3 regions of the Pseudarthrobacter xylosi genome follow, and region 1 is predicted to be linked to each of the others. Evidence: predicted binding sites of a transcription regulator. Region 1 holds the regulator's gene; each other region holds the start of a gene.
What was found. Region 1 encodes LexA, which represses DNA repair genes until DNA is damaged. Its sites were predicted from a motif close to TCGAACANNTGTTCGA; they were not measured.
Positions count from the first base shown of each region.

Region 2: a site for LexA is predicted at 2,798-2,813, ahead of ACZY1F_RS19440 (shikimate dehydrogenase). Genes of this name have one in related genera too.
Region 3: a site for LexA is predicted at 2,911-2,926, ahead of ACZY1F_RS11815 (LysM peptidoglycan-binding domain-containing protein). Genes of this name have one in related genera too.

Region 1 covers NZ_JBVAYT010000002.1:721,224-730,845, forward strand. Annotated here, with positions in the region: gene hflX (GTPase HflX) at 1-24, shown strand, start outside; gene ACZY1F_RS07355 (ATP-dependent DNA helicase) at 17-2,074, shown strand; gene lexA (transcriptional repressor LexA) at 2,087-2,830, opposite strand; gene ACZY1F_RS07365 (LysM peptidoglycan-binding domain-containing protein) at 3,180-3,620, shown strand; gene ACZY1F_RS07370 (histidinol-phosphate transaminase) at 3,699-4,817, shown strand; gene hisB (imidazoleglycerol-phosphate dehydratase HisB) at 4,899-5,525, shown strand; gene hisH (imidazole glycerol phosphate synthase subunit HisH) at 5,522-6,253, shown strand; gene ACZY1F_RS07385 (CG2302 family histidine operon protein) at 6,254-6,412, shown strand; gene priA (bifunctional 1-(5-phosphoribosyl)-5-((5-phosphoribosylamino)methylideneamino)imidazole-4-carboxamide isomerase/phosphoribosylanthranilate isomerase PriA) at 6,470-7,216, shown strand; gene ACZY1F_RS07395 (SseB family protein) at 7,226-8,122, shown strand; gene ACZY1F_RS07400 (MFS transporter) at 8,180-9,484, shown strand; gene ACZY1F_RS07405 (DUF1844 domain-containing protein) at 9,559-9,622, opposite strand, start outside.
Region 2 covers NZ_JBVAYT010000011.1:81,979-91,600, reverse strand. Annotated here, with positions in the region: gene ACZY1F_RS19455 (ATP-dependent DNA ligase) at 1-271, shown strand, start outside; gene ACZY1F_RS19450 (MFS transporter) at 408-1,727, opposite strand; gene ACZY1F_RS19445 (IclR family transcriptional regulator) at 1,959-2,774, shown strand; gene ACZY1F_RS19440 (shikimate dehydrogenase) at 2,914-3,795, shown strand; gene ACZY1F_RS19435 (bifunctional sugar phosphate isomerase/epimerase/4-hydroxyphenylpyruvate dioxygenase family protein) at 3,795-5,717, shown strand; gene pcaH (protocatechuate 3,4-dioxygenase subunit beta) at 5,683-6,576, shown strand; gene pcaG (protocatechuate 3,4-dioxygenase subunit alpha) at 6,578-7,156, shown strand; gene ACZY1F_RS19420 (lyase family protein) at 7,153-8,670, shown strand; gene ACZY1F_RS19415 (alpha/beta fold hydrolase) at 8,663-9,481, shown strand; gene pcaC (4-carboxymuconolactone decarboxylase) at 9,478-9,622, shown strand, end outside.
Region 3 covers NZ_JBVAYT010000004.1:377,787-387,408, forward strand. Annotated here, with positions in the region: gene secA (preprotein translocase subunit SecA) at 1-1,438, shown strand, start outside; gene ACZY1F_RS11810 (Rv3235 family protein) at 1,560-2,027, opposite strand; gene ACZY1F_RS11815 (LysM peptidoglycan-binding domain-containing protein) at 2,071-2,904, opposite strand; gene ACZY1F_RS11820 (hypothetical protein) at 3,053-3,625, shown strand; gene ACZY1F_RS11825 (helix-turn-helix domain-containing protein) at 3,744-3,959, opposite strand; gene ACZY1F_RS11830 (hypothetical protein) at 4,112-4,753, shown strand; gene ACZY1F_RS11835 (CpaE/TadZ family protein) at 4,753-6,060, shown strand; gene ACZY1F_RS11840 (NAD-glutamate dehydrogenase) at 6,118-9,622, shown strand, end outside.

The DNA.
Region 1 (9,622 bases):
GAATCCTTCATCAACCATGACTGAGGTTGTGGCGGGGGAAGTCAAAGGTACGGCCGGCGAGCAGTTCGTGATCGAACTGCTCGACCGCGCCGTGGCCGGCATGGGCGGTCAAAGCCGCAGCGGGCAGCACGAGATGGCCCGGCAGGTGGCGAGGGCCATCGAAACCGGCGACCACCTTCTGGTGCAGGCCGGGACGGGGACCGGAAAATCGCTGGCCTACCTGATTCCGCTCATTGCGCACTCGCTCGTGAGCAACAAGCCCACCCTGGTGTCCACAGCCACGCTTGCGCTGCAGACCCAGATTGTGGGGCGCGACCTTCCCCGGCTGCTGAAGACCATCACCCCCGCCCTGGACCGCCCGGTCAAGGTGGCCCTGGTCAAGGGCCGCTCCAACTATGTGTGCCAGCACAAGCTCGTAGGCGGGTTCCCTTCTGAGGAACCTGCCGAGGGCCAGCTGTTCTCCCTCGGCGAGGACACCAGTGTTCCGCATTTCGCCGCCGCCCTGGGCGGGCCCTCGTCCCAGCTGGGGAAGGAAGTGGTGCGCCTGCGCGAGTGGGCGGAAAAGACCACAACGGGTGACCGTGATGAACTGCTTCCCGGGGTAACGGACCGGGCCTGGCGGCAGGTTTCAGTGACGTCCATGGAATGCCTGGGGGCCCAAAAATGCCCCATGGCCGCCGAATGCTTCAGCGAACTGGCACGCCACGACGCCGCCGAGGCCGACGTTGTGGTCACCAACCATGCCATGCTCGCCGTCAGCGCCTTTGAAGGCCTCGCAGTGCTTCCCGAATACGACGTTGTGGTGGTGGACGAGGCCCACGAACTTCAGGACCGCGTCACCGGCGCGGTGTCGGGGCAACTTTCCGTGGCAATGGTCCACGCTGCGGCATCGGGCGCGCGGAAGCACACGGCCATTACCGTGGATGCCCTCAACGCGGCGGCCGCCAACTTGGAACTCGCCCTGGCCGGGGTGCCCAACGGGTTACTCCCCAATGGCCTCAACGACGAACAGCTGGACTGCGTGGACCAGCTGCGTGAAGCCTGCCGCGCTGCCCTGTCCGACTCCAAGGGGGACGGCAGCCAAACGGCCGACGGCGGGCGGCAGCTCGCGCGCTCACGCCTGATGCTGATCCTGGAACTCTGTGAACGGCTTATCGTGGCACGGGAAAACCGTGAAGTGGTGTGGTTTTCCCGTGCGAGTTCCTTCGATCCGCAACAGGGCTATGCACAGCCCGATGAGTCTGCGCCCGCACTGGTGAACATCGCGCCGCTTAGCGTTGCCGGAAAGCTCCGGGAAGGGCTTTTCGCGGGCCACACCGTGGTGCTGACGTCGGCCACGCTTGCCGTCGGCTCGGCCTTTGAACCTGCGGCCGGCGGCTTGGGTCTGGTGGGGGAGGGGGCGCCAAGCTGGACCGGGATCGACGTCGGATCGCCCTTTGACTATCCCAAGCAGGGGATCCTCTACGTCGCAGGGCACCTCCCCAAGCCGGGCCGCGGGGCGTCGCCGGAGGCACTCGATGAACTCGAAGCGCTGATCCGGGCGTCCGGTGGCGGCGCCCTGTGTCTCTTTTCATCGCGCCGTGCCGCCGAGGAGGCCGCGGAGGCAATGCGTCCCCGGCTCGGCCTCAGCATTCTTTGCCAAGGCGACTCCACCATGACTGCCCTCGTAAAGCAGTTCGCGGACGAGCCCGATACCTGCCTCTTCGGAACCATGTCCCTCTGGCAGGGTGTTGATGTTCCAGGCGGATCATGCCGGCTCGTGGTGATCGACCGCATTCCATTCCCGCGGCCGGATGATCCGCTGATGACCGCACGGTCCCGCGCAGTTGCACAGGCCGGTGGAAACGGCTTTATGGCGGTATCGGCGACCCACGCGGCCATCCGCCTGGCGCAGGGCGCGGGCCGGCTGATCCGTTCCACCGGAGACAAAGGCGTGGTGGCCGTGCTTGATTCCCGGCTTGCCACCGAGCGCTACGCCGGATTCCTCCGCGCCGCGCTGCCGCCGTTTTGGCCAACTACGGACCGCAAGACAGCGTTTGCTGCCCTGGAAAGGCTTGCCGGGAAGAGCGCCTGACGAAGCGCGGTACTACAAAGACCGCAGGACTGAGACGACTTTGCCCATAATCGTGGCGTGATCGCCCAGAATGGGCTCGTATTGCGTGTTCTGCGGCAGCAGCCACGTGTGGCCATCGCGCTGGCGGAAGGTCTTGACGGTGGCTTCATCGTCCAGCAGGGCCGCGACGATATCGCCGTTGGCGGCGTCGGCCTGGCGGCGGACCACTACCCAGTCGCCGTCGCAGATGGCCGCGTCCACCATGGAGTCGCCGGCCACGCGCAGCATAAAAAGCTCACCCTGGCCCACGAGCTGCCGTGGCAGGGGCATCACGTCTTCCACCACCTGATCAGCAAGGATGGGCCCGCCGGCCGCGATCCGGCCCACCAACGGCACCATGGCGGTGTCCATGGCAGAGGGAAGCTCGGTGACCGTTCCGCCGATGCTGTGCAGGACTGAGGGCTTCGTTGCCCCGTTGGATTTGGCCGACCCGCCGTCAAGCGTCAACGGCATCAGGACCTCCATGGCGCGCGGACGCTTCGGGTCCCGGCGCAGGTATCCCAGCTTCTCCAGCTGCGACAACTGGTGGGTCACGCTGGACAAGCTCGCCAGGCCCACGGTGTCGCCGATTTCACGCATCGACGGCGGATAGCCGTTGTCATTCACCGAGCGCTGGATGGTTTCAAGGATCTTCTTCTGGCGGGCGGTGAGCCCCTTGGGGGTCCGTTGGGGCTGACGGCGCGGTGTCGCCTTGCCCTCGGCGGCTGGTGCTGCCATGTTCGCCAATGCCTTTCGGTTGCCCGGATCCGCTCCGGCCGCTGGTGCCTGGAACGCCCCGGGGCTGGTGTCGGAGTTGATTGTCAGACCCTGCTGATCAACTACAGAGGTGGTTGTTCTTTGATCCAAACGTAGGCCAGCCATAAGGCTTTTTCAAACATTTGTTCTAGCGAGTCTCGACAATATTCGTTGATAAGTGCTAAAACTGAAGAAGCAAAGTTCGAACATGTGTTCTACTCGTTGCTTGCGGATTCGAATATTCGAATTCATGGACGGCCCAGGCCGGCACCGGCAAGTGGACGCGGAGGGCGCGCCGGGCAGCACAGTATGGTCCAGGAGGGCTCATTTCATGTCAGCTATATCTGCTTCGCAGGACTCGCGTCCGCAGCTCGTTTCCGTGCAGGACCTCACCTCGCGGCAGTGGTCCGCGCCCGGGCCAACGTCGGGTTCGGCGCCCAGGCAGCACAGGGAATCCCTGCCGCCGCTGCGTCTGACCCGCCGGGGCCGGATTGTCCTCATCGGCATCCCGCTGGTGATCCTTGCCGCAATCCTGCTTTCGCTGGCAGGTTTCCTCAACGCCCCAGCCAAGGCTGCCGACTCTGCCGCAGACCTGTCGTTGACGCCAACAGTCTCGTTCACCGTGCAGGCAGGACAGTCCCTTTGGGCCATCGCCGGTACCGTTGCGCCCGAGCGTGATCCCCGGGATGTCATCGCAGATATTGCTCAGTTGAACAACCTTTCCGCCGGCGGCGTGGTCCCCGGACAGCAGCTCTTCGTCCCTACCAAATAGGGAGAATTCAGGCCCAGACACGTGCCGCCGCAGCCCGTCACATTTTCCGGCCGTCTGGTTCGGACCTAAACTGTTCAGGTGAATGACCAGCTAGAGCGTCTGAACAGTCTCCCCCTCCGGACCAACCTCCGCGGGCTGACCCCGTACGGTGCCCCGCAACTGGATGTGCCCATCCTGCTGAACGTCAACGAAAACACCCATGGGGTCCCGGCAGACGTCCGGGCCGCGATCAGTGCCGCGGTGACGGAAGCGGCGGCAGGTCTCAACCGCTACCCGGACCGTGAGTTCACAGAACTCCGCGAAGCGCTGGCCGAATACCTCGGCCACGGCCTTGACGCCACCAACATTTGGGCAGCCAACGGATCCAACGAGGTCCTCCAGCAGATTCTCCAGGCTTTCGGCGGACCCGGGCGCACGGCTCTGGGATTCCCGCCCACGTATTCCATGTACCCGCTCCTTGCCAGCGGCACGGACACCGGGTACATCACCGGACAGCGCGCCAATGACTACGGGCTCAGTGCCGAATCGGCTGCCTTGCAGGTCAAAGAGTTTCAGCCCAACATCGTTTTCCTGTGCTCACCGAACAACCCCACCGGCACCGGCCTGGGCCTGGATGTTGTCGAGGCCGTGTACGCGGCTGGCGAGGCCAGCCAGACAATCGTGATCGTTGACGAGGCCTATCACGAGTTCGCCCACGACGGGACGCCCAGCGCACTGACGTTGCTGCCCGGCCGGGAACGACTCATCGTGTCCCGCACCATGAGCAAGGCGTTCGCCCTCGCGGGCGCCCGTCTGGGCTACCTGGCCGCCGCTCCTGAAGTCACGGACGCACTTCGCCTGGTCCGGCTGCCGTACCACCTTTCGGCCATCACCCAGGCGACAGGCCTCGCCGCCCTCCAGCACCGCACGGCACTGATGGCCGACGTCGAGGACATCAAGGAGCAGCGCGACCGCATTGTGTCCGAGCTGACCCGCATGGGCCTCAAGCCTGCCGCCTCCGATTCGAACTATGTCTTCTTCGGCGGCCTCGACAGCCCGCATGACGTTTGGCAGCAGTTGCTGGACGAGGGCGTGCTGATCCGTGACGTCGGCATCCCCGGCCACCTGCGTGTCACGGCAGGAACTGAGACGGAGACCACAGCGTTCCTGACGGCGCTGGAACGCATCCTGGCCAGCCAAGCCAAGCTGCCCGCCTAAACTTGAAGTATCGGCGCCGCCGCGCGCCGTCACATCTCCTTCGCTTACGCATCACTGACTTCGCCTAAAGGACGTATGACCATGAGTTCCACCGGATCGAACGCTGCCGCGCCCCGGACCGCACGCATGGAGCGTGCCACCAGTGAATCGTCAGTGCTCGTGGAGATCAACCTCGACGGCACGGGAGTATCGGACATCGACACATCCGTCCCGTTTTACGACCACATGCTGACGGCGCTGTGCAAGCACTCGCTCATTGACATGACGGTCAAGGCCACCGGTGACACCCACATTGACGTCCACCACACCGTGGAGGACGTCGCCATCACGTTCGGCGAGGTGCTGCGAACCGCCCTGGGCAACAAGGCCGGGATCCGCAGGTTCGGTGAGGCCACCGTGCCCCTCGACGAAGCCCTGGCGCACGCCGTCGTCGATGTCTCCGGCCGCCCCTACCTGGTGCACGGCGGCGAGCCTGCCGGTCAGGAGTACCACCTCATCGGCGGCCACTTCACGGGGTCATTGACCCGCCACGTCTTTGAGGCCATCACGCTTCATGCCGGCATCTGCCTCCACATGAACGTCGTAGCAGGCCGGGACCCGCACCACATCGTGGAAGCGCAGTTCAAGGCCTTCGCCCGCGCCCTGCGTGCTGCAGTTGAACCCGATCCCCGCGTGGAGGGAATCCCCTCCACCAAGGGTGCCCTGTGAGCGGCCAAATCCTCCGGGACGGAGCCGTCATAGATCCGGCCGCCGGTATGAAGCCTGCATCGCCCGAAGGCAAGCCCACGGTCACTGTCCTGGATTACGGTTCCGGAAACGTCCGGTCGGCCGTGCGCGCCCTGGAACGGGCAGGGGCCGAGGTTATCCTCAGCTCCAAGCCTGAGGACGTGCTTAACGCCGACGGCCTGGTAGTACCGGGCGTCGGCGCGTTCGAAACTGTTATGCGCGAACTCAAGGCCGTGGACGGCATCCGGCTGATCGGCAGGCGCGTGGCCGGAGGCAGGCCTGTGCTGGCAATCTGCGTCGGCCTGCAGGTCCTGTTCGAGGCCGGGGTTGAGCACGGGACAGAGGCTGAAGGCATGGGGGAGTGGCCGGGCAAGGTGGAACTCCTTCCCGCCGAGGTGGTGCCACACATGGGCTGGAACACAGTGGACGTTCCGGAAGGATCCAAACTCTTCGCCGGCGTCGCGGATCAGCGCTTCTACTTCGTTCACTCCTATGGCGTCCAGGAGTGGAACTTCGACGTGATCCAGCCGCGGATGACCGCACCGCTGGTGACCTGGTCAGAGCACGGCGCCCGATTTATCGCCGCAGTGGAGAACGGACCGCTCTGCGCTACCCAGTTCCACCCCGAAAAATCCGGCGACGCCGGTGCCCGGCTGCTGCGCAACTGGGTAGACGGCCTTCGCAAGCCAGCTGCCACGGACGCCGCCTAGATGTGGTCGATTGTCCTGATGGGCCTGGCCGGCATCCTGGTGGGCGGCGCACTGTCGTTCAGGCAGCAGCACAAACCGCTGTGGACCCAGGTGGGCTTCTACATCCTGGCCGGCATGGCGCTGCTGGCCGCCTACCTGCTGACGCTTCCTGGAACCTAGCCCACGCATTCACAAGTTCCGCTTCCACGAGCAACCCAACACCCAAGAGGATTTGAGATGACCACCGCAACCGATCTGCCGGTTCTTGAACTGCTGCCCGCCGTCGACGTCGTAAACGGACAGGCCGTGCGGCTGGTCCAAGGGGAGGCCGGTAGTGAGACGAGCTACGGCACGCCCCTGGAGGCGGCCCTCAACTGGCAGGAGCAGGGCGCCGAATGGGTGCACCTGGTGGACCTTGACGCCGCGTTCGGCCGAGGCTCGAATGCCGAACTGCTCCGCGAGGTCGTGGGCCGGCTGGACATCAAAGTTGAGCTCTCCGGCGGACTCCGGGACGACGAATCCCTCGAGGCGGCGCTGGCCCTCGGCGTGGCCCGCGTCAATCTCGGCACGGCGGCGCTGGAGAACCCCGAGTGGACCCGCAGTGCCATCGACCGCTTTGGTGACAGGATTGCCGTCGGCCTCGACGTCCGCGGAACCACGCTGGCAGGCCGCGGCTGGACCAAAGAAGGCGGCGACCTCTGGGAAGTCCTGGGCCGGCTCGAAGAAGCCGGGTGCTCCCGGTATGTTGTCACTGACGTCACGAAGGACGGCACGCTGCAGGGCCCCAACGTAGAACTTCTGCGCCAGATGGTGGAGAAAACCGGCAAGCCGGTGGTCGCCTCCGGCGGAATCTCCAGCCTGGATGACCTGAAAGTGCTGCGCTCCCTGGTGCCGCTGGGCGTGGAAGGCGCGATCGTGGGCAAGGCGCTGTATGCGGGTGCCTTCACGCTCCCCGAAGCCCTCGACGTCGCCGGACGCCGCTAGGCAGGTTCCGTGGACAGCACGCACAGCGCCGGTCCGGCTGCGGAATCCCCAGCACCGCGCCATCTGCCCGGGCACATTGCCGCGGCACTGGCGGGCGCGGGTGGCCGTACTGACTCGGCCGGCCGGCCGTGGGAAGGCCGGAGCCTTGCCGGGGACGACGGTAAAATCCACAACTTCGAGGACGATGACGGAACGGCCGACGCCGGCTACCTCGCCGCCGTCGCAGCCCTGGTTGAAGGAGCCGGTGACGAAGCGGCTGTGGTGGCCTCGCTGGCCAGCGCCCGCGTGTTTATCCCGATCATCGCGCAGGTTGGCGAGGAAGCGGCAGGCGTCGATGGCCTGACGGCGGACAAGCAGGCGAACATGGCGTTGGTCACTCTGAAAGCTGCCGACGGACGGACGGCAATGCCGGCCTTCACCTCGGCGGATGCCTTATCCGCCTGGCACCCCGAAGCCCGGCCGGTGGCAGTGTACGCCGCCCGGGCTGCCCTCTCGGCCGTGGCCGAGGGAGCCGAGCTGCTGGTCCTCGATCCGGGCTCGGAGGTAACGTTTGTTGTCCGGCGGCCCGCCGTCTGGGCACTGGCCAAGCAACAGGACTGGATCCCTTCCTACAATGATGCCGCGTTGGCAGCCGAGATGGCTGAGGCAACGGCCGCATTCCCCGCGGTACGCCGGCTTGCCGTCCTCCCGGGTTCCGGCATCGCGACCGTCTCCCGTACCGGTGTCAGGCTCCCCGGTGGCGGTGCCGGACCGGAACTGCAAGTGCTTCTCCACCTTGAGGATGGCCTGGACGCCCCGGCAGTCCAGGACTTGGTGTCCGGTCTCCAACAGGCATGGTCCCGGAATGTATTGTTTGGAGAGCGTGTTGACTCGATCGAAATCAAGTTGCGGCGCGCAGCACATTAGCTGACGGTTGGCGCGGGAGATCCCCGGCTGCCGTGGGCAGACCCTAAGGATTTTTCCGTGAACTTCGCTCTGTACCGGGAGCTGCTGGCCGTCCAGCCCATCCGGCGCTTGCTGCTGGTCGGCATGATTGCCCGCATTCCCCACTCGGCAGCCGGCATGCTGCTGACCCTGCACATCGTCCTCACCCTGGACCAGGGCTATGCAGCTGCCGGTGCCGCGGCGGCCGTTATGACCATCGGCATCGCAGTTGGCGCACCATGGCGCGGCCGGCGCGTTGACACTGTAGGCCTGCGCCGCGCGCTTATTCCATCGGTGGTGTCCGAGGCGGTCATCTGGTCCGTGGTGCCGCACGTGTCCTACCAGTGGCTGCTTCCGCTGGTGTTTGTCGGCGGCCTCCTCACGTTGCCCATCTTCAGCGTTGTGCGACAGTCACTGGGCGTCCTCGCGGACGGCGACCAGCGGCGGACCGCCTTTGCGTTGGACTCGATTGCCACGGAGATGGTGTTCATGATCGGGCCCGCCGCCGGAGCCGTTGTGGCCACCAGTGGCTTCACCATTCTGGGACTCACAGTGGTGGGTGTTTCCACGTCACTGGCCGGATTGTTCCTCATGTGGTTTAACCCGCCCACGCGAAGTGCCACGCAGACTGAAGAAGGCGGGGCGGACCAACGCCATGCCGCGGAAGTGGCTGTGGTTTCCGCCGCACCGGCCCATCTCCAGGAAGCGGCCGCAGACCTCGTCCCGGCCGCGGCAGAACGCGTCGGAAGCGGGCCGGCGGGGCTGCGCGGCAAGGTGGCCCACAACTTCGGCTGGTTCACGGCCACTGTCGCGGCCGTCTTCGCCGTGGCTGCTGGAACCGGCATGGTGCTCAGCGGCACCGACGTTGGCATTGTTGCCGCCCTGGAAACCGGCGGCCACCAGGCCGAAATCGGCATTGTGTTCCTCTTTTGGTGCGCCGCATCGGTGGTTGGCGGGCTGTTGTACGGGGCCATGCACCGTCAGGTTTCGCCGATCCTGCTGCTGTTGGGCATGGCGGCCCTGACCATCCCGATGGGCTTCGCCCAAGACACCTGGACGCTGGCTATTGTCTCGATCCTTCCGGGCCTTTTGTGCGCCCCCGTCCTGTCTGCCGCCTCCGAACAGGTGGCAGACCTGGTGGCGGAGGACCGCCGCGGCGAAGCAATGGGCTGGTACGGCTCTGCGCTGACTGCCGGCGTTGCGCTCGGGGCACCACTTGCCGGAATTTTCATCGACGGGATGGGTCCGTCCGGCGGGTTTGTCTCCGTGGGCGTGGCAGGTGTTCTGCTCTGCGTCGTGGGACTCCTGCTTCAGGCCTTCCGGCGCCGCCGCGCCGCTGCCTGAACGACGACGGCGGCTGGAGGTCCGTGTGGACCGTCAGCCGCCGTCGTCGTACTTTGTGAAGTTGCTGTTTGGGTCTAGTTGACGGCGCCCGTGTACTTCTCGCCCGGGCCCTTGCCCGGAGCATCCGGGATGATGGAC
Region 2 (9,622 bases), on a different contig from region 1:
GGCCTGGGCCAAGCAGGGGGAAGGCGAACGGACCCCGCGCAACGCGGAAGGCAGCCGGTGGAGCGCCGGCAAGGACCTGTCCTTTGTGCCGCTCCGGCCCGAGCTGGTGGTGGAGGTCAGGTACGACCACATGGAAGGTGATCGCTTCCGGCATACCGCGCAGTTCAACCGCTGGCGGCCCGACCGGGACCCCGAATCCTGCACGTACGAACAGCTGGAGGAACCGGTCAGCTTCGACCTTGCCTCGGTGCTGGACGCCGGCCGGCCGTAGGCGCCCGGCTAACCGTAGGCACCAAGCTGGCGCGCGCCGTCGTACTTTCGCTGCCCGAATGGCCCATTTTTCGACGGGGAAAGCCCGCCACTCCGAGGAATGGCGGGCCTTCCGGTCTCAAAAATGGGCCAGGGCGTTACTTCAGGCCGAGCTGCTTCGTGGGGATCTTGAAGGTTTCCTTGGCCGTCAGTGCGGAGATGGCCGCGATGACGCAGATGACGGCGGTGAAGATGCTGATCTGGACCCAGCCGCCGGGCCTGATGCCACCCATCGCCGCCACGATGGCCGGGGCGAAACCTGCCATCAGGAAGCCCAGCTGGGTGCCGATCGCCAGGCCAGAGAAGCGGACCTTGGTGCTGAACATCTCGGCGTAGAAGGACGGCCAGACCGCGTTGGAGGCCGCGTAGCCGAAGGAGAAGAAGCCGATGGCCGCGAGGAACATCAGCGGGATGCTGCCGGATTCCAGGCTGAGCAGGAACACCGGCGTCAGGATGGCGCTGGCCACGGCGCCGTAGATGAAGACCGGCTTGCGGCCGATCCGGTCCGCGAGCTTGCCGAACAGCGGCTGGGTGCCCAAAGCGACCAGGTTGGCGCCGACCACCAGCCAGAGTGTGGTGGTGCCGTCAACGCCGGCGACGGTCTTGGCGTAGCTGATGGCGAGCGTGCCGAACACGGTGGAGACGGCGGCGATGAAGGCACAGCAGACCACGCGAAGCACGTCGCGCCAGTGGTCCTTGAGGAGGTCAGCGACAGGCAGCTTGGAGATCTGGGCGGACTTCTGGGCTTCCTCGAACGCCGGGGGCTCGTGCAGTGTGCGCCGGATAAAGAACGCAACAATCACTACGACGGCGCTGAGCCAGAACGGGATACGCCAGCCGATGCCGTACTTGATCTCGTCCGGAAGAGCCAGGACGGGGATGAAGACCAGGGCGGCGAGGATCTGGCCGCCCTGGGTGCCGGTGAGGGTCCAGGAGGTGAAGAAGGAGCGGCGGTTGTCCGGTGCGTGTTCCAGCGTCATGGATGATGCGCCGGCCTGCTCGCCGGCGGCGGAGAGGCCCTGGCAAAGCCGAGCCAGCACCAGCAGGGCCGGAGCCCACCAGCCCACGGTGTTGAAGTCGGGCAGGCAGCCGATCAGGAACGTTGAAGCCCCCATCAGCAGCAGCGTGAACATCAGGACCTTCCGCCGCCCTACGCGGTCACCGAAGTGGCCCAGGATGACGGCGCCCACCGGCCGGGCCACATAGGCGAAACCGAAGGTGGCGAAGGACATGATTGCAGCGTTTGCTCCGGCGTCCGGGAAGAACACAGTGGGGAAGATCAGGGCGGCAGCGGAACCGAAGATGAAAAAGTCGTAGTATTCGACGGCGCTGCCCAGGAAGCTGGCAAGGGCTGCCTTCTTTGGCGTCCCGGCTGAGGCAACGGTGCCCTGCCCGGCGGACGGAAGTGTCTGGCTCATGGAGTTCCTTAGATGTGACGACGTTGTCGCGGATGGATCTGGAGGGTCGCAGCCGCAGCGGCCTGAGTGGAGCTGGTGCGGTGCGGCTGGAGTCCGTGGAAAGACCCGGACCAGTAGCCACATGGTGGGAGCTACTTGTGCGATACAGCAATGATGGCTGTGAGCGCAGTCACTTGTCAAGAAAATAATCACCATCTAGAAATAGTTTCCACGATGTGGCAACATCGACGTATGAGTGTGAATCAAACCACAGCGCCCGATGATGTCGCCGCTGAGCCAAAGACGCCCAAGGGTGACCGTACGGACATGGTGGGCAAGGCCCTGGGCCTGCTGGTCCTCCTGGGCGACGAACCGCGTGGGGCCAGCGCCGCGGAGATCTCGCGCCGCGCCGATCTCCCCTTCAGCACCACCTACCGCCTGCTGGGATCCCTGACGCGGGACGGATTTGTGGACTACGAGCCGGACGGCCGCCGCTACCACCTGGGCCTGCGGATCTTCCAGTTGGGGCAGCGGGTCTCCAACCATCACGGATTTGCCGGCACGGCACTGCCGGTCCTTCGCCGCGTGACCGAGCAGACCGGGGAGGCCACCATCCTCAGCGTCCGCGACGGCCACCACCACCTGACGGTCAACAAGGTGGACGGCCCGCAGACCTTCCGCGTCACCAGTGATCCCGGGCATCTGGGCGCCCTGCACGCTACGGCCGTGGGCAAAGCGCTGGTGGCTTTTGCCGAGGATGCGGAGCGTGAAGCGCTGCTCGAGGAGCTCGATCTGGAACCCCTCACCGAGCACACCATCACGGACCGGGGCGCCTTCCGTGCCGAGATCGAGAAGGTGCGCCGGCAGGGATATGCCGTCATGGACGAGGAGAACGAGAACGGCATGCGCGCCGTGGCCGTGCCGCTGTTCAATTCCCAGGGCCATGCCTTCGCCTCGCTGGCCACCGCCGTTCCCGTCTTCCGCCTCAGCATGGAAGCCCTGCAGGCCCATGTGCCCCTGCTGCAGGATGCCGCAGCAGAGCTGGCTGCGCGGTTGCCCCAGAGGTAAACCACTCCGCGATTGTTCGTATGTAGAACAAGCGTGCGAGAAGTGAACAAGTGTTGTACTGTAATCCCAATCACCCGACCCGCCGCGGACGCCCCGAGCGCCGCCGCCCGCCGGGTGCCGTATCAAAGGAGCTGCCCGGATGAGCAATCGAACTGAGTCCTACCTTGTGGGACTGGTCGGCGACGGCGTTATGCCGTCACTCACTCCCCCCATGCACGAACGCGAAGGCGATGTGCTGGGCCTGCGCTACCTCTACCGCCCCATCGACCTGCTGGACCTCGGACTTTCCGGCGATTCCGTGGGGGATCTGCTTAAGAGTGCCCGCAGCCTGGGCTTCAACGGCCTGAACATCACCCATCCGTGCAAGCAGCTTGTGCTGGCGCACCTGGACGAGGTCTCACCGGATGCCCTCAGGCTCGGCGCCGTCAACACCGTGGTCATCGACGACGGCCGCTTCATTGGCCACAACACCGACTTCTCCGGCTTCGCCGCCGCGCTTGCCTCCGGCCTTCCGGGCGCGCGGCTGGACCGCGTTGTCCAGCTGGGCGCGGGAGGGGCCGGTTCCGCCGTCGCCTACGCCCTGCTCACCGCTGGCGTGAAGGCCCTGGACCTGGTGGACGTGGACCCCGTCCGCTGCGCGGCACGCGCCTCAGAGCTGGCCGGTTTTTTCCCAGGCAGCACCGTCACGGCGCGTACGACGGCGGAGCTGCCGCAGCTGATGCCGCTGGCCGACGGTCTGGTGCACTGCACCCCCGTAGGCATGGCGGCCCACCCGGGCGTCCCGCTGGACCTGGATCTGCTGGAAACGCGGCACTGGGTGGCGGACATCGTCTACCGCCCGATCGATACCGAACTGGTCCGCGGCGCCCGCGCCCAAGGCTGCGAGGTCCTGGACGGTGGCCGCATGGCCGTAGGGCAGGCGGCGGATTCCTTCCGGATCTTCACCGGGCTGGAAGCCGACGCGGAACGCATGCGCAGCCATTTCCTGGAACTCGTGGCCAAGGAAGAGGTGGCTGCCTGATGCGCACCGGAATCGCCACGGTCTGCCTCTCCGGCACCCTGAACGAAAAGATGCAGGCCTGCGCCATCGCCGGCTTTGACGGGATCGAAATCTTCGAGCAGGACCTGGTCACGTCACCGCACACGCCCGAGGACGTCCGCAAGATGGCGGCCGACCTTGGCCTCACGCTGGACCTTTACCAGCCGTTCCGCGACTTCGACAGCGTGTCCGAAGACCTCCTGGCCGCCAACCTCCGGCGCGCCGACGCCAAGTTCAAACTCATGGCGCGGCTGGGCATGGACACCATTTTGGTCTGCTCCAACGTGGCCACCGCCAGCATCGACAGCGACGACCTACGGGTGGAACAGCTCGGCAAGCTGGCTGCGCTGGCGGGGGACCACGGCGTCAAGGTCGCCTACGAGGCCCTGGCCTGGGGCAAGTACGTCAGCGACTACGAGCACGCCCACAAGCTGGTGGAAGCCGTGGACCACCCCCACCTGGGCACCTGCCTGGACTCCTTCCACATCCTGTCCCGCAACTGGGACACCGCCCCCATCGAGGCCTTCAACCCGGAAAAGATCTTCTTCGTCCAGGTGGCAGACGCCCCCAAGCTCTCCATGGACGTCCTCTCCTGGAGCCGTCACTACCGGGTCTTCCCGGGCGAGGGCCAGTTCGAGCTCGCCAAGTTCATGGGCCACGTGGTCCGGGCGGGGTATAGCGGCCCGGTGTCGTTGGAAATCTTCAACGACGTCTTCCGCCAGTCGGACGTGGAGCGCACAGCGGTTGACGCCATGCGCTCGCTCATCTGGCTCGAGGAACAGAGCGCCAAGTGGCTGGAGGCTGCTTCCGACAGTGGCGTCGGCGGTGGTGCTGGTGGCACTGTTGCTGGTGGTCCTGCGGACCCTCGCCGCCGTCGTTATCCGATGGAACTGGCCACGCTCCCGCAGGTAGCCGAACCGGCAGGATACAACTTCGCCGAGGTCAGGGCCGCGGACACCAAGGGCCTGGAAACGGTCCTAGGCCAGCTCGGCTTCGAGTTCAACGGCCGGCACCGCACCAAGGACGTGCAGCTCTGGAGCATGGGCCACGCCCGGGTGATCATCAACGAGGCTGCACACGTTGAGGGAGACGCGTCAGCGGGGGATGCGTCGCCCGCCATCGCTCCTGCCATTGCTGCCCTTGGCTTCGACGTCGACTCCCCGGTCATTGCCTCCGCCCGGGCCCAGCAGCTCAAGGCCCCCGCGGTCCCGCGCAAGAGTCAGGCCAACGAGGAGGTATTCCAGGGCTTCGCCGCCCCGGACTCCACCGAGATCTTCCTGTGCCAGGGCACATCGGACGGCACCGCGGCCTGGACCAGTGAATTCGGCGAGGGGCTCCAAAAGCCCGCCGCCGGCCCCACCGCCGTGATTGACCACGTCAACCTGGCCCAGCCTTGGCAGCATTTTGACGAGGCCGTCCTCTTCTACACCAGCGCCCTCGCCCTGGAGCCCCAGCCGTTCGCGGAGGTTCCCAGCCCCACGGGCCTGGTCCGCTCGCAGGTCATGGCCACCGGGGACCGCACCGTACGGCTCGTGCTGAATCTGGCGCCGCTCAACCAGCAGCGCAAGACCTATCAGGAACACATCGCCTTCGCGGTGGATGACCTGGTGGCCACCGCGAGGGACTGCAGGGACCGCGGCCTGGAGTTCCTGCAGATCCCGGCGAACTACTACGAGGACCTGGACGCACGCTTCGGCCTGGCACCTGACTTCCTGGCCACGCTGCAGGACCTGAATCTCCTGTATGACCGGGACGCCGACGGCGAATTCCTCCACTTCTATACGGCCACCGTGGGCAGTGTGTTCTTCGAAATGGTGGAACGCCGCGGCGCCTACGACGGCTACGGCGCCCCCAACGCCCCCGTGCGGCATGCAGTCCAGTACGACCACCTGCAGCACCGGTAAGACAGCACAACCAGCACGCACACCACCCAGCTGCAACAACCACCCAGCTGCAACAACCAGAGAAAAGGAGGCCGCAGTGGAGACACAGCAGGATCTCAGTGCAGAGATCAACGCCATGGGCGATGCCTATGACCGGGCGCTCAATGACGGCGCCCCGGCCGAAACCCAGCCCCGGCTGGACTATGCGCCCTACCGCAGCAGCATCCTGCGGCACCCCACGAAAAGCCTGCACCACGCAGACCCGGAAACCATCGAGCTGTACTCGCCGGCGTTCGGTCACCAGGACGTGCACGCGCTGGAAGCGGACCTGACCATCCAGCACAACGGCGAACCCCAGGGTGAGCGCATCATTGTGGCCGGCAAGGTCCTGGACGGTGACGGCCGCCCCGTGGCCGGGCAGCTCGTGGAAATCTGGCAGGCCAACGCGTCCGGCCGCTACATCCATAAGCGTGACCAGCACCCCGCGCCGCTGGACCCCAACTTCACCGGTGTGGGCCGCTGTATCACCGGCCCCGACGGCTCGTATCGGTTCACCACCATCAAGCCCGGCGCCTACCCGTGGAAGAACCACGTCAACGCCTGGCGCCCGGCCCACATCCACTTCTCCATGTTCGGCACGGAGTTCACCCAGCGGATCGTCACCCAGATGTATTTCCCGGGTGACCAGCTATTCCCGCTGGACCCGATCTACCAGTCCATCGTGGACCAGGACGCCCGCGACCGGCTGGTGGCCAGCTACGACCACGATCTCACCGAGCCCGAGTGGGCGCTGGGCTACAACTGGGACATTGTCCTGACCGGCTCCAAGCGGACCTGGACCGAAAACGAAGCGCTCGGCGCAGCAGGAGACGAGGAATAACGTGAGCACAACCGCCAAGCTTGTTCCCACCCCCGCGCAGACCGTCGGCCCGTTCTACGGTTACGCGCTGCCGTTCGAGAAGGACAACGAACTCCTGGCGCCCGGCTCGCCCGGCTCCATCCGCCTCCAGGGCACCGTGTACGACGGCGCCGGGGAAACCATCCCGGACGCCATCCTGGAGATCTGGCAGCCCGACGCCGACGGCAGGATCGTGCAGCAGACCGGTTCCCTGGTCCGCGACGGCTACACCTTCACTGGCTGGGGCCGCGCCGCCGTCGGCCACTCCGGCGTGTACACCTTCACCACCGTAAACCCGGGCCCCACGGAGCAGGTGCCCGGAAAACCTGCGGCCGTACCCTTCATTTCCGTGGCTGTGTTTGCCCGCGGCCTCATGAACCGCCTGTTCACCCGCCTGTACCTGCCGGAGAACGAGGAAGCCCTCGCCAAGGACCCGCTGCTCAGCTCCCTGGACCCGCAGCGCCGCAAGACGCTCATTGCCCGCCGCGATCCCGACGGCGGACTCACGTGGGACATCCGCCTGCAGGGCGAGGGCGAAACAGTCTTCCTGGATTTCCAGTGACGGAGATCCCCGGCACGGGAGGTACCGTCCGTTTCGGAAGCGCGGCCGACGGCGACGTCGGCCTGCTGAGCCCTGTCTCGGCGTCGCCCCTGGTGACAGCGCTGACCGGTGACCGCGCCGTGCTGGCGGCCATCCTCGCCGTCGAGTCCGGCTGGGCCGCCGTGCTGGAGAAGGCGGACCTGGCGCCTGCCGGTGCCGCCGCCGTCGTGACCTCCGCCGCCGAGGCGGGACGCTACGACGCAGCAGACATCGCGCTCCGGGCCCAGGGCGGCGGCAACCCCGTCATCCCGCTGCTGGCAGACCTGCGGAAGCATGTCGCCGAGCTGGACGGCGCCCGCATCGGCGCCGTGCAGGCGGTCCACACCTCGCTGACCAGCCAGGACGTGCTGGACACGGCCCTGATGCTGCTCGCGCGGAACACCGTCGAAGCGTTGCTGGCGGATCTGAAATGCACGACGGCGGCGCTCGCTGCCTTGGTGGAACAGCATGCGGACACGCTGGGCGTGGGCAGGAGCCTGACCCAGCACTCCCTCCCCTTTACCTTTGGGCTGCGGGCGGCGCAGTGGTTCCATGGGCTGGCCGCCGCAGGTCGGCAGCTGGGCAATGTGCAGTTCCCGGTGCAGTTCGGCGGGGCGGCCGGAACGCAGGCCGCCGGGACCGTGCTCACCGCCACCTCGGCGACCAACCCGTTTGACCTGGCGGATTCGCTGGCCGCCCAGCTGGGCCTGGCCGCGGCGCCCGCACCGTGGCACACGAACCGGCTCGCCGTCACAGCCTTGGGCAGCGCGCTGGCCTGCGTGCTGGATGCGCACGGCAAGATCGCCGCAGACGTCCTGTTCCTCAGCCGTCCCGAGGTGGCCGAACTCGCCGAACCGCGGGCCGCCGGCCGCGGCGTCTCCTCTGCGATGCCGCAGAAGCAGAACCCGGTGCTCTCGGTCCTCATCCGTAGCGCCGCGCTGCAGGCGCCGCAGCTGGTGGCCCAGCTCCACCTGGCCGCTGCCAACTTCAACGATGAACGCCCCGATGCCGCCTGGCACACGGAATGGCCGGCCCTGCGCCAGCTCCTCCGCCTGGCACTCGGCGCGGCCGGGCACCTTCGGGAGCTCGCCGAAGGTCTGCAGGTTTTCCCCGACGCCATGCGCCGCAACCTGGACCGTGCCGGACCTCTGCTCCTGGCCGAGGGGGTGGGCGCCGCCGTCGCCCCGCTGCTGTCCGAACTGGACGGCCGCACCGGCAAGGAGCAGCTCCAGGACGTGGTGGATCGGACCCTCCAGGCGCCCTCCGTTGAACAGGGCGCCACTTACCGCCGGCTGCTCCGCGAAGCCGTCCCGATGCAGACGCTTTCCGATGGGCAACTGGCGGAACTCCTTGACCCGGCCAGTTACCTGGGCCAGGCCGCCGAGATTTCCCGCCGCATCCTCGCCGCGTTTCCGGACTTTGCGCTGGCCGCATCGGATTCTTCGGCAGTCACCAATTCAGCACACAACGACGCGAACGGAGCCAACCGTGGCTAAACCGACCCTGAAGGCAGTGCTGCTGTCGCCCCAGCGCCCGCTGGGGGACCGGCCCCTGCTCGTAGCCGGACCGTCCCTCGGCACGTCCACCCTTCTGTGGACCGAGGCGGCAACACTGCTCGGCACCGACTACGACGTGGTGGCCTGGGACCTGCCCGGCCACGGCGTCTCACCGGCAGCCACCGAAAGCTTTGACGTGGCCGACCTCGCGGACGCCGTAGTGGACCTCGTGGACACCATCGCGCCCGGCGCCGGCTTCCACTACGCGGGCGTTTCCCTTGGCGGCGCCACCGGCCTGCAGCTGGGGATCAAGCACGGCGAACGGCTCAAGAGCCTGTCCGTCCAGTGCAGCGGCGCCAAGCTCGGCACCCCGGAGAGTTGGCTGGAACGGGCCGAAACCGTCCGCAGCAAGGGCACCCCCGTGATGATCCAGGGCTCGGCGCAGCGCTGGTTTGCGCCGGGCTTTATGGACCGGGAACCGGCGCGGAGCAGCCGCCTCCTGCACGCCCTCCGCGACGCCGACCGCTTCAGCTACGCCTTCTGCTGCGAGGCCCTGGCATCCTTTGATGTCCGCGGGGACCTCGGCCGCATCAGCGTCCCCACGCAGGCGCTGGCTGGTGCGGAGGATACTGTTGCCCCGCCGTCGTTCGCGGAGGAAGTGGCAGCCGGGATCACCGCCGGCGGGGGCACCGCCAACGCTGTAACGCTGGGCGGCGTGGCCCATCTGGCCCCGTTCGAAGCGCCCGGGCACGTGGCCGACCTGCTCCGGAACCTCATCTCGTGGACCGAATCCCAGGGGGCAGCCAAATGAGCGGCACTGAGCTTCCAAGTGCACGGAACGGCGTCGTCCAGCCGACGGCCACCAGCCAGGAGATTTACGACGGCGGCATGGTGGTCCGCCGCGAAGTGCTGGGGGCCGCGCATGTGGACCGAGCTAACGCCAACAAGGACG
Region 3 (9,622 bases), on a different contig from region 1:
CCTAGTGGGCACCACGAGTGTCGAAAAGAGCGAATACCTCGCCGGGCTGCTCGCTAAAGAAGGCATCCGGCACGAGGTCCTGAACGCCAAGAACCACGCCCGTGAAGCCGCCATTGTGGCGCAGGCCGGACGCAAGGGTGCTGTCACGGTGGCCACCAACATGGCAGGCCGAGGCACTGACATCATGCTGGGCGGCAACGCCGAATTCACCGCGGTGGCCGACATGGCCAAGCGCGGGCTGGACCCGGAAGAGAATTCCGAAGAGTACGAGGCCGCCTGGCCGGCTGCCCTGGAGGCGGCCAAGCAGTCCGTGAAGGATGAACACGAGGAAGTGCTGAACCTCGGCGGGCTGTATGTCCTGGGAACTGAGCGTCACGAATCCCGCCGCATCGACAACCAGCTCCGTGGCCGTTCCGGCCGCCAGGGCGACCCCGGCGAATCACGCTTCTACCTCTCCCTGACCGATGACCTGATGCGGCTGTTCAATTCCGGCGCAGCCGAACGGCTCATGAACAGCTCCGTCCCGGATGATGTGGCCTTGGAATCGAAACTGGTTTCCCGGGCCATCGCGTCTGCGCAGGGCCAAGTTGAAGGCCGCAACGCCGAGCAGCGCAAGAATGTCCTCAAGTACGACGACGTCCTGAACCGCCAGCGCGAAGCCATCTATGGTGACCGACGCCGGATCCTCGAAGGTGACGATCTCCACGAGAAGGTCCAGTTCTTCGTGGAGGACACCATCACCGCCCTGATCGACTCCGCCACGGCCGAAGGCAATGGCGACGACTGGGACTACACCCAGCTGTGGACCAACCTCAAGACGCTCTACCCCGTCAGCGTCACAGCGGAAGAGATCATCGAGGAGGCCGGTGGCAAGTCCAAACTCACTGTTGAGTTCCTCAAGGAAGAACTGCTCTCCGACGCCCGCGTGGTCTACCAGACCCGGGAAGAGACCATCGGTTCTGAAAGCATGCGCGAGCTGGAACGCCGCGTAGTGCTGTCGGTCATTGGGCGTAAGTGGCAGGAACACCTCTATGAGATGGACTACCTCAAGGAAGGCATCGGCCTGCGCGCTATGGCACAGCGTGACCCGCTGGTGGAATACCAGCGGGAGGGCTTCACCATGTTCCAGAGCATGATGGAGGCCATCCGCGAGGAAAGCGTCGGTTTCCTGTTCAACCTTGAAGTTGAGGTGACTCCGGCCCAGGATGTGGTGGTTCCGGACGCGGCCGGTGGCCACACCGAGCACGTCGAGCCGCAGATCCACGCCGCCGGCCTGGAAGCGCCGGAGAAGCCTGTTCAGCTCCAGTACACGGCTCCCGGCGAAGACGGTGCATCCCAGACCCGGGTGGAAGGCCGCTCCTCGTCGAAGTCCGGCAACCCGGCCAAAGCTGCAGCGCAGGACGCCACCAAGCGTCCGGCCAAGAAAAAGCGACGGTAAAGCAGCCACGGTTCCAGGAACGAACCTGTAGGACGTAGCTGGATACAAGAAGTGCCCGGGGCAATTTGGCTTCGGGCACTTCTTCGTCTGTGAACACTTCCTGCCAATTGTGGGCAACCGGTCAGCCGACCATGAACTCAGTCACCCGCCAGACCTGCTTGCTGCGTTCAAGCCGGACCGCTACTGCCCGGGCGCGGACATCGTCAACCACCACGGCGCTTGCCTCATAAATGCCCGGGGCGACCTCGCAGGCGCGGACCGAGCGCACGATGGAGTTCCTGTGCAGCCGGGCCAAGGCTGGCGAAGCTGACCGGGCCTGTTCGCGGCGGATCAGGGCCGAGCGGTGCTGCAGAACGGCGAGGCAGCGCGGATCCAGGCGGCGGGCGAGCTGGTGGATCGGCCGGATGCCGGCGAGGACTTCCATGGCCGCCTGCACGGTACTGCGTGTGATCGCCAGGATTTCGGAGTTCTCGTCTGCAGCACGCAGTGGTGCCGCTGGCGCGGAAGTGGTTCGCGGAGGTACCTGGCGGACTGCTGCCCCGCGGCCCGGGCTAACTGTGGCGGAGCGGATTGGCGTAACTGCGTACATGTGATTCCCCTTAGTGGTGAGCTGATGAATGTCGGAACGTCGGTCAGGCGGTGGAAGGTGCTTTCAATATCTGCCCGGGCAGCAGGACATGCGGAGTCTCGCCGATCTGGGATTTGTTGGCCTCATACCAGCGGGGCCAGTGCAGGGCGACGTCCACATCCGAAGCGGCCGGGCCCAAGTGGCGGGAGGCGATGTCCCACAGTGTGTCGCCGGCCAGTACCGTGACCTCACTCAATGCCGGCGTTGTGGTCTGCTCCGCCCGGACGGGCTGGGCAGCCATCAGGCCGGGATCCATAACCGGCGGGCTGGGACGCCAGTCGGGACGGATCGCAGCCGCAGGAGCCTGGGTGGTCTGTTTCCCTGGATCCCCGGGAGCTGTTGCCTCTGCTTCCGGGATCAGCGGGTGGTCGCTTGTGGGGGACCACTGGGCCTGGATGGCTGCGCCGTCGACCCGTATGTCCTGGACGGCCACTTCCTGTGTGGGTACCCAGGCGGGTCCGGCCGGCGGTATGGCGGCATGGGCCAACGGTGCCGTCAAAAGTTGCACCGCGAGTGCGGCCACAGCGAGCCGTCGCATAAAGGCCGGGCAGCACATGCCTGCTCTGTCAGCGGCCCGCCGATTACCGCATTTGTCCAGCAGGGCAGCCGTTGCAGCCGCAATCATCGAGAAGACCCACCACGCCACGATGGCCAGCCCTGCGGCAACTGCCGCGGCACCCAGTAGGTCATCGACGTCCGGGCCTTGCCGACGGGCTGTGGACAGTTGCCACCGATCCACCATGCCCCAGCCGGCAGCGCAGAGGAAGAATCCCAACAGGAGGATGGACGCCGCCATAACGGCGTCTGCGCGGAGTCCGCGTGCTGCAGCTGCCATCATGGTGCTCCAATCTTATGTTTGATGCAGTTTGATGCTGTTTGATCGATCTAAGATCAGTTTGACGCAGCTGGGCTGGATTTGTCCAGAGACTGGAGAGAAGTTGTTGGTGAATTGACCCCGGATAAAGCCGCGCCCTACGCTTGGCCCCATGCGTTGGGATGCTCTGTTCACTGACATGGAGGCACAGTTCGCCGAGGGCGAGCGGCTGACCGCTGATGCCGAGATCTCTGAGCGGGCGAGGGCGGAAACAGCCTCCGTAGCCCTGGCTGACCGCTTGCGGGGTTCCTTGGACAGTCACGTGGCCGTGCACCTGATGTGTGGACGCGTCTTTGAAGGAACCTTGAGTCATGCCGGCGCGGACGCCCTGGTCCTGAACGAGTTGCGTCACCAAGTACTGATTCCGTATGGCGCGGTGGCGAGCTACACAGGCTTGGGGCGGGTCTCCGTGGCCGAGACGTCGCAGGTGCGGCGCCGGATCGGATTGGCACATGCGCTGCGGGGCCTCGCGCGGGACCGGGCCGAACTTGCCATTATCATGCGCCACGCGCCGGAAAGAGGCTTCGGGCTGGCCGGAGTTATTGACAGGGTAGGCAGTGACTTTCTGGACCTGGCGCTGGTCAGTCCCGGGGAGTCCCGGCGGGCATCGCAGGTCCGGCAGGTTGCCACGATTCCGTTTGCGGCGCTGGGTGCCCTTCGGTCACGGAGTGTAGGGGAGCTCTAGCTGCGGGCCGGAGTTTGTCCAGACAATCCAAATTCCGGGCCCTTTGCAGGCGATTATCTGGACAAAAACTGCGGACCGGGGTCGGAGCCGGTATCGGCGGCAGCCGCCCGGGCCTGGGTCAGCCCTGCTTGGCTTTGGCTTCCTGGATCACGCGGCTGGCCTCGGCGTAACGCTCCTCGATGTATTGTTCCAGCATCTTTTCCTCGACGCGCCACTGCCCCCGGCCACCCACCTGGATGGCCTTCAGTTCTCCGCTGCGGACCAGGGCATAGGCCGCCGGTGAGTTGATCTGCAGTTGTTCAGCAACATCGGCAAGAGTGAGGAATCTGGGCATGGTTCCATTTTGCCATTGAAGGTGCCATCTGGTGCGGTTATCCACAGTTTGATGTTGTTTGGTGTTTTGACTTTCGTTCCGGGGCCCATGCCGTAACAATGAGGTGTCCGGGCGCAGCCAACGGACTGGGCCGGAGCAAGGGGGAGAAAAGCATGAGTCACGATGCAGCTAGTACGGGTGCCCGGTTGAAACCACCGTCGTGGAAGGATCCCCGACTGCTGGTTGGCCTGCTGCTGGTCCTGGCATCGGTGGTGGGAGTGATCTCCCTGGTTGGCAGCGCCGATCAGACCACCGAGGTTTACGCGGCCCGGGATTCCATTGCGGTGGGGGAGAAGCTGACCGCGGACAATGTGGTCCGGGCTAAGGTCCGCCTGGGTGAGACTGAGCAGCATTACGTCACCGTTGAGGCAGGGCTGCCGGACGGTCTGGTGGCAGTCCAAAGAATCGGCAAGAACCAGCTGGTACCCAGGGAAAGCCTGGCCACTGTGGATGCGTTGGACCGCAAGCCCGTGGCCGTGACCATTGATGAAGCACTGCCGCCGCAGGCGGTGGCCGGGACCCGGGTGGATGTCTGGGTTGCCTTGCCGGATGCGCGAAACGGTTTCAGTGAGCCAAAGCTCCTGCTGCCGAGCGCGGAAATTGCGCAGGTAACCACGGGCTCCACGGCTTTGGGGTCCTCCCGCAACACAGTGCTGATGGTGCTGGTTGCTGACAGCCAGATGCCGGCGATCCTCGGCGCGCAGGCGAACCAGGCCAAGATTTCAGTGGTGTGGAACCCGGGCGGCGGAGCCTAATGAGCATCCCCGTGGTCACCGTGGGCCAGGCACGCGAGGACGTGGTGGGCGGGTTGGAGCGCCTGCACGGCCCCGTTACTGTGGTCCGGCGCTGCGCCGAACTGACTGAACTGCTGGCCGCCTGCCAGAGCGGCCTGGCGCGGGCAGCGGTTGTCGCAGATGGCAGCGAGGGCTTGACTGCTTCGCTTGTTGACCGGCTCGGAGCCGTTGGCGTTGCGATTATCGCCCTCACGGATGACGCGGCCGAAGCCGCCAGGCTACGGGGGATCGGTGTGGCGTCCGCGCTGACCGGAGTGGAGTCTGCCGCCCTGGCCGGCAGGATTGCCGAGGTGGTTGCCCAGCTGACCGGCACTGCCAAGGAGGCGACGTTCGGGAGTGGGCTGGGGGATACCAGTGCTGCGTTGCGCCAGCGTCCCGCCGACCAGGCGGATGTGCCGTTGGCCTCCGGGGCGGGCAAAGTCATTGCCGTGTGGGGTCCCGCCGGTTCACCTGGCCGTACCTTCGTTGCGGCCAACATCGCGGGGGAGTTGGCTGCAGATGGCAAATCCGTGCTCCTTGTCGACGCCGACAGTTACGGGGCGAGCATCGCGGCAGTCCTTGGCCTGCTGGATGAATCTGCCGGACTAGCGCAGGCCTGCCGGCTTGCGGACCAGGGATTACTCGACGCCGAGGCGCTGCTGAAGGTGGCCACGCCTGTCACTACCAAGCGTGGAACTTTCCGGGTCCTGACCGGCATCACGCGGGCCGACAGATGGACGGAATTACGGGCCGCTGCCCTGTCGCTGGTGCTGGAACGCGCGAAGGAGGTTGCCGACGTCGTGGTTGTGGACACGGGTTTCTGCCTGGAGGCGGATGAGGAGCTCAGCTTCGACACGATGGCTCCGCGCCGGAATGCCGCGACCCTGCGCAGCCTGGAGCTTGCGGACACCGTCTATGCCGTGGGGGCCGCCGATCCCGTTGGCGTTCCTCGGCTGGTCCGCGGACTGGCCGAGCTCGAGTTGGCAGTTCCGCATGCGTCGCCTGTTGTGGTGATGAACAAGGTTCGGGCGGCGGCGGTGGGGAGATCCCCGGAACGCCAGCTGAAGGATGCATGGGGGCGGTATGGCCCCTCGGCGCAGATCGCGGCTTTCCTGCCCGCGGACAGCCCCGCTGCCGACGCGGCGCTGCTGGGCGGCTCTCTGCTGCTCGAGACAGCGCCGGATTCCAAGCTCAGACGTGCGATCGCCGACTTGGTTTGTGCACCTGTCCAGCGATTTTCGCAATCCTCTGTATTTTCTTCCACACCGAGGCTTCAGCGAAAGGGCTAGGCTCACCGTAGGAGCTGCAACGGTGCAGCATCAAACTTGTGATGGAGGCGTTTGTTGATGTCGTCTGGATCCAGCGTGGAGGATCAAGCCTTGGCTATTGGTGACCGGGAGGGATTCCTGGCGGATTATTACCAGCATCTTGCCGAAGAGGATGCCCGGACTTATTCCCCGGAGGCGCTGGCCAGCCGGGCGGAAACCCACCGTGGTGTCGCCGCGAACCGGCAGCCGGGCCAGGCGCAGGTTGCCGTCGTCAACGAGGCGGACAGCAGCGTTGTCTATGTCGTCACGGACGATATGCCTTTCCTTGTTGACTCGGTCAACGCCGAGCTGGTGCGCCAGAACGCCGCCATCGGGCTTGTGCTTCATCCACTGTTTGTGGTGACCCGGAACCGGGAAACGGGGCAGTTGGTCAAAGTTGATCGCGTCCCGTCCCACATCGGTCTCTCCAGCGGTGATACGGCGGCGATGCCCATGCTGTCGCACCTCATCGCGCAGGGCGAAAACGCCTCGCACATGGAGTCGTGGATCGCCGTGGAAATCAACCGCGTCTCCGACGAGGCAAAGGCGTCGTTGCTGGACGGGCTGGACCGCATTTTGGGAGACGTGCGCGCCGCCGTCGAGGACTGGCCTAAGATGCGCAACAAGGCCCAACAGATTGCCGCGAGCCTGGACCAGGTGTCCCACCCGGCCCAGATTGCCGAACTGCGGCAGGCGCAGGAACTTCTGCGCTGGCTCGACGGCGGCAACTTCACCTTCCTCGGTTACCGTGAGTACGACCTCGTGACCGTCGAAGGTGAAGATGTACTGGAACTGCGTGAAGACAGCGGCCTTGGACTGCTCCGGGCGAAGCCGGGAGCTCCGCACATGCAGCACCTCACCGACGCCGGCCGCAAAAAGGCCCGGGAAAAGCGGGCACTGGTAATCACCAAGGCAAACTCGCGGTCCACCGTCCACCGCCCCGCGTACCTGGACTATATCGGCGTGAAGAGTTTTGACGCGGCAGGCAACGTCACCGGCGAGCGCCGCTTCATCGGCCTGTTCGCGACCAGCGCCTACGCCGGATCCGTCCGGAACATCCCCGTTGTGCGCGAAAAAATTGACGCCGTGCTGGGCAATGCCGGCTTCCCCCCGGACTCTCACTCCGGCAAGGACCTCTTGGGGATCCTGGAGACGTACCCCCGGGACGAGCTGTTCCAGATCGAGACCGAGGACCTGGCGGCTACCGCAACCGGCATCCAAAAATTGCAGGAGCGGCGGCGGACCCGGCTGTTCCTCCGGCCGGACATCTACGGCCGTTTTATGTCTGCGTTGGTGTACCTTCCGCGTGACCGGTACACCACCAATGTTCGGCTCCGCATCGAGGAAGAACTACGGACCACGTTCCAGGCTGAGTCCATCGACTACGAGGCGCGGATGACCGAATCGGCCCTCGCGCGCCTGTTCTTCCGGATCCGCCTGCCCAAGGGCAGCGAGGTCAGCCACTTCAACGCCGATGAGCTTGAAGCGCGGCTGGTCCGGGCGGCCCGTTCCTGGAGTGAGGGCATCGCTGAAGTCCTACGGGAACGCGGCGCCGATGAGAAGGCCAAAGAGCTCTCCGCCATCTGGTCGGAGGCTTTCCCGGCCGGCTACCGGGTGGATTACGAGGTCGAAGACGCGCTGGAGGACATTGCCCGTTTCGAGAGATACGGGGCCGAAGCCGAGCGCACAGCCGGTGCAAGGCAGGAACGGCCGGGCGTCCACGTGTACTTGCCCAAGGGAGCCGGTGAAGTCCTCGAAGAGGATGCCCGCGTCAAGCTGTACATGTTGGAGCCCAAGAGCCTGAGCCAGATCTTGCCGTTCTTCCACAACCTGGGACTCGAGGTGCTGGATGAGCGGCCCTTTGAGATCGAGACGGCTGACCAGCGGGACTTCTTCCTCTATGACCTCGGGCTGAAATATCCCGCCGGCATTGATCCGCTGGCCACGGGACAGCTGCTGGCAGATTCGTTCGGTGCCGCCGTATCCGGCGCCGTTGAGTCGGACAGTTTTGACCGGCTGGTGCTGCGTGAGGGGATGCAGTGGCGCCAGATCACGGTCCTGCGGGCCTACGCCCGGTATATGCGGCAAATGGGAAACACCAACTCGGTGGGCTTCATGGCGGACACTCTGCTCGCCAACCCCGATGTCACTAAGGCCCTGACGGCTCTTTTCGCGGCCCGGTTCGACCCCGCCCTGAGCGGGACCGAGCGCCTTGCGGCGCAGGAGAAGGTCCGCGGCGAGCTGTCGGCTGCCATTGACGAGGTGGCAACGCTCGACGCCGACCGTGTGCTGCGGACCTTGGCGAACCTGATCGAGGCGACCCTACGCACCAACTACTACCAGTACAAGACGCACCTGAGCTTCAAGCTCGATCCCGCCAGGATTGAAGGTCTGCCGTTCCCGCGGCCGATGTTTGAAATCTGGGTCTATTCCCCGCGGGTCGAGGGAGTCCACCTCCGCTTCGGCAAGGTGGCCCGCGGCGGCTTGCGCTGGTCAGACCGGCGCGAGGATTTCCGGACCGAGATCCTTGGCCTGGTGAAGGCGCAGACCGTCAAAAACGCGGTTATCGTTCCCACCGGGGCCAAGGGCGGTTTCTTCGCCAAGCGGCTGCCCGACCCTGCCGCGGACCGTGCGGCGTGGATGGCTGAGGGTGTCGAAAGCTACAAGACGTTCATCCGGGGTCTTTTGGACCTCACCGACAACCTCGTTACCGGAGCCGACGGCGAAACTGTAGTGCCGCCGTCAGACGTTGTCAGGCACGACGACGATGATTCCTACCTCGTGGTGGCGGCGGACAAGGGGACAGCCACGTTCTCTGACATCGCCAACGGGCTGGCGGCAGAATACGGGTTCTGGCTCGGCGACGCGTTCGCCTCCGGAGGTTCGGTGGGCTATGACCACAAGGCCATGGGCATCACGGCCCGCGGCGCCTGGGAGTCGGTCAAACGTCACTTCAGCGAGCTCGACGTGGACACCCAGACCCAGCCGTTCAGCGTGGTGGGCGTGGGAGACATGTCCGGGGACGTGTTTGGCAACGGCATGCTCCTATCCCGGCACATCCGGCTGCTGGCTGCCTTCGACCACCGGCACATCTTCCTGGACCCCGCACCGGACACGGAATCGTCGTTCGTGGAACGGCAACGGCTCTTCGAACTGCAGCGGTCCTCCTGGGACGACTACAACAAATCCCTCATCAGCGAAGGCGGCGGCGTGTACGCCCGCCAGGCCAAGTCCATTCCGGTGTCGCCGCAGGTCCGGGCAGCCCTGGGCCTGCCCGAGGCGACCACCGAGCTGAGCCCGCCGGAGCTTCTCCGCGCTATTCTGCTCGCCCCCGCCGATCTGCTCTACAACGGCGGGATCGGAACGTACGTCAAGGCCAGCACCGAGTCCAACGCCTCCGTGGGTGACAAGGCCAACGACGCCATCCGCGTGGACGGCAAGGACCTGCGGGTCAAGGTGGTGGGCGAAGGCGGAAACCTGGGCATGACGCAGCGCGGCCGCATCGAAGCCGCCCTGCAGGGCGTCATCCTGAACACCGACGCGA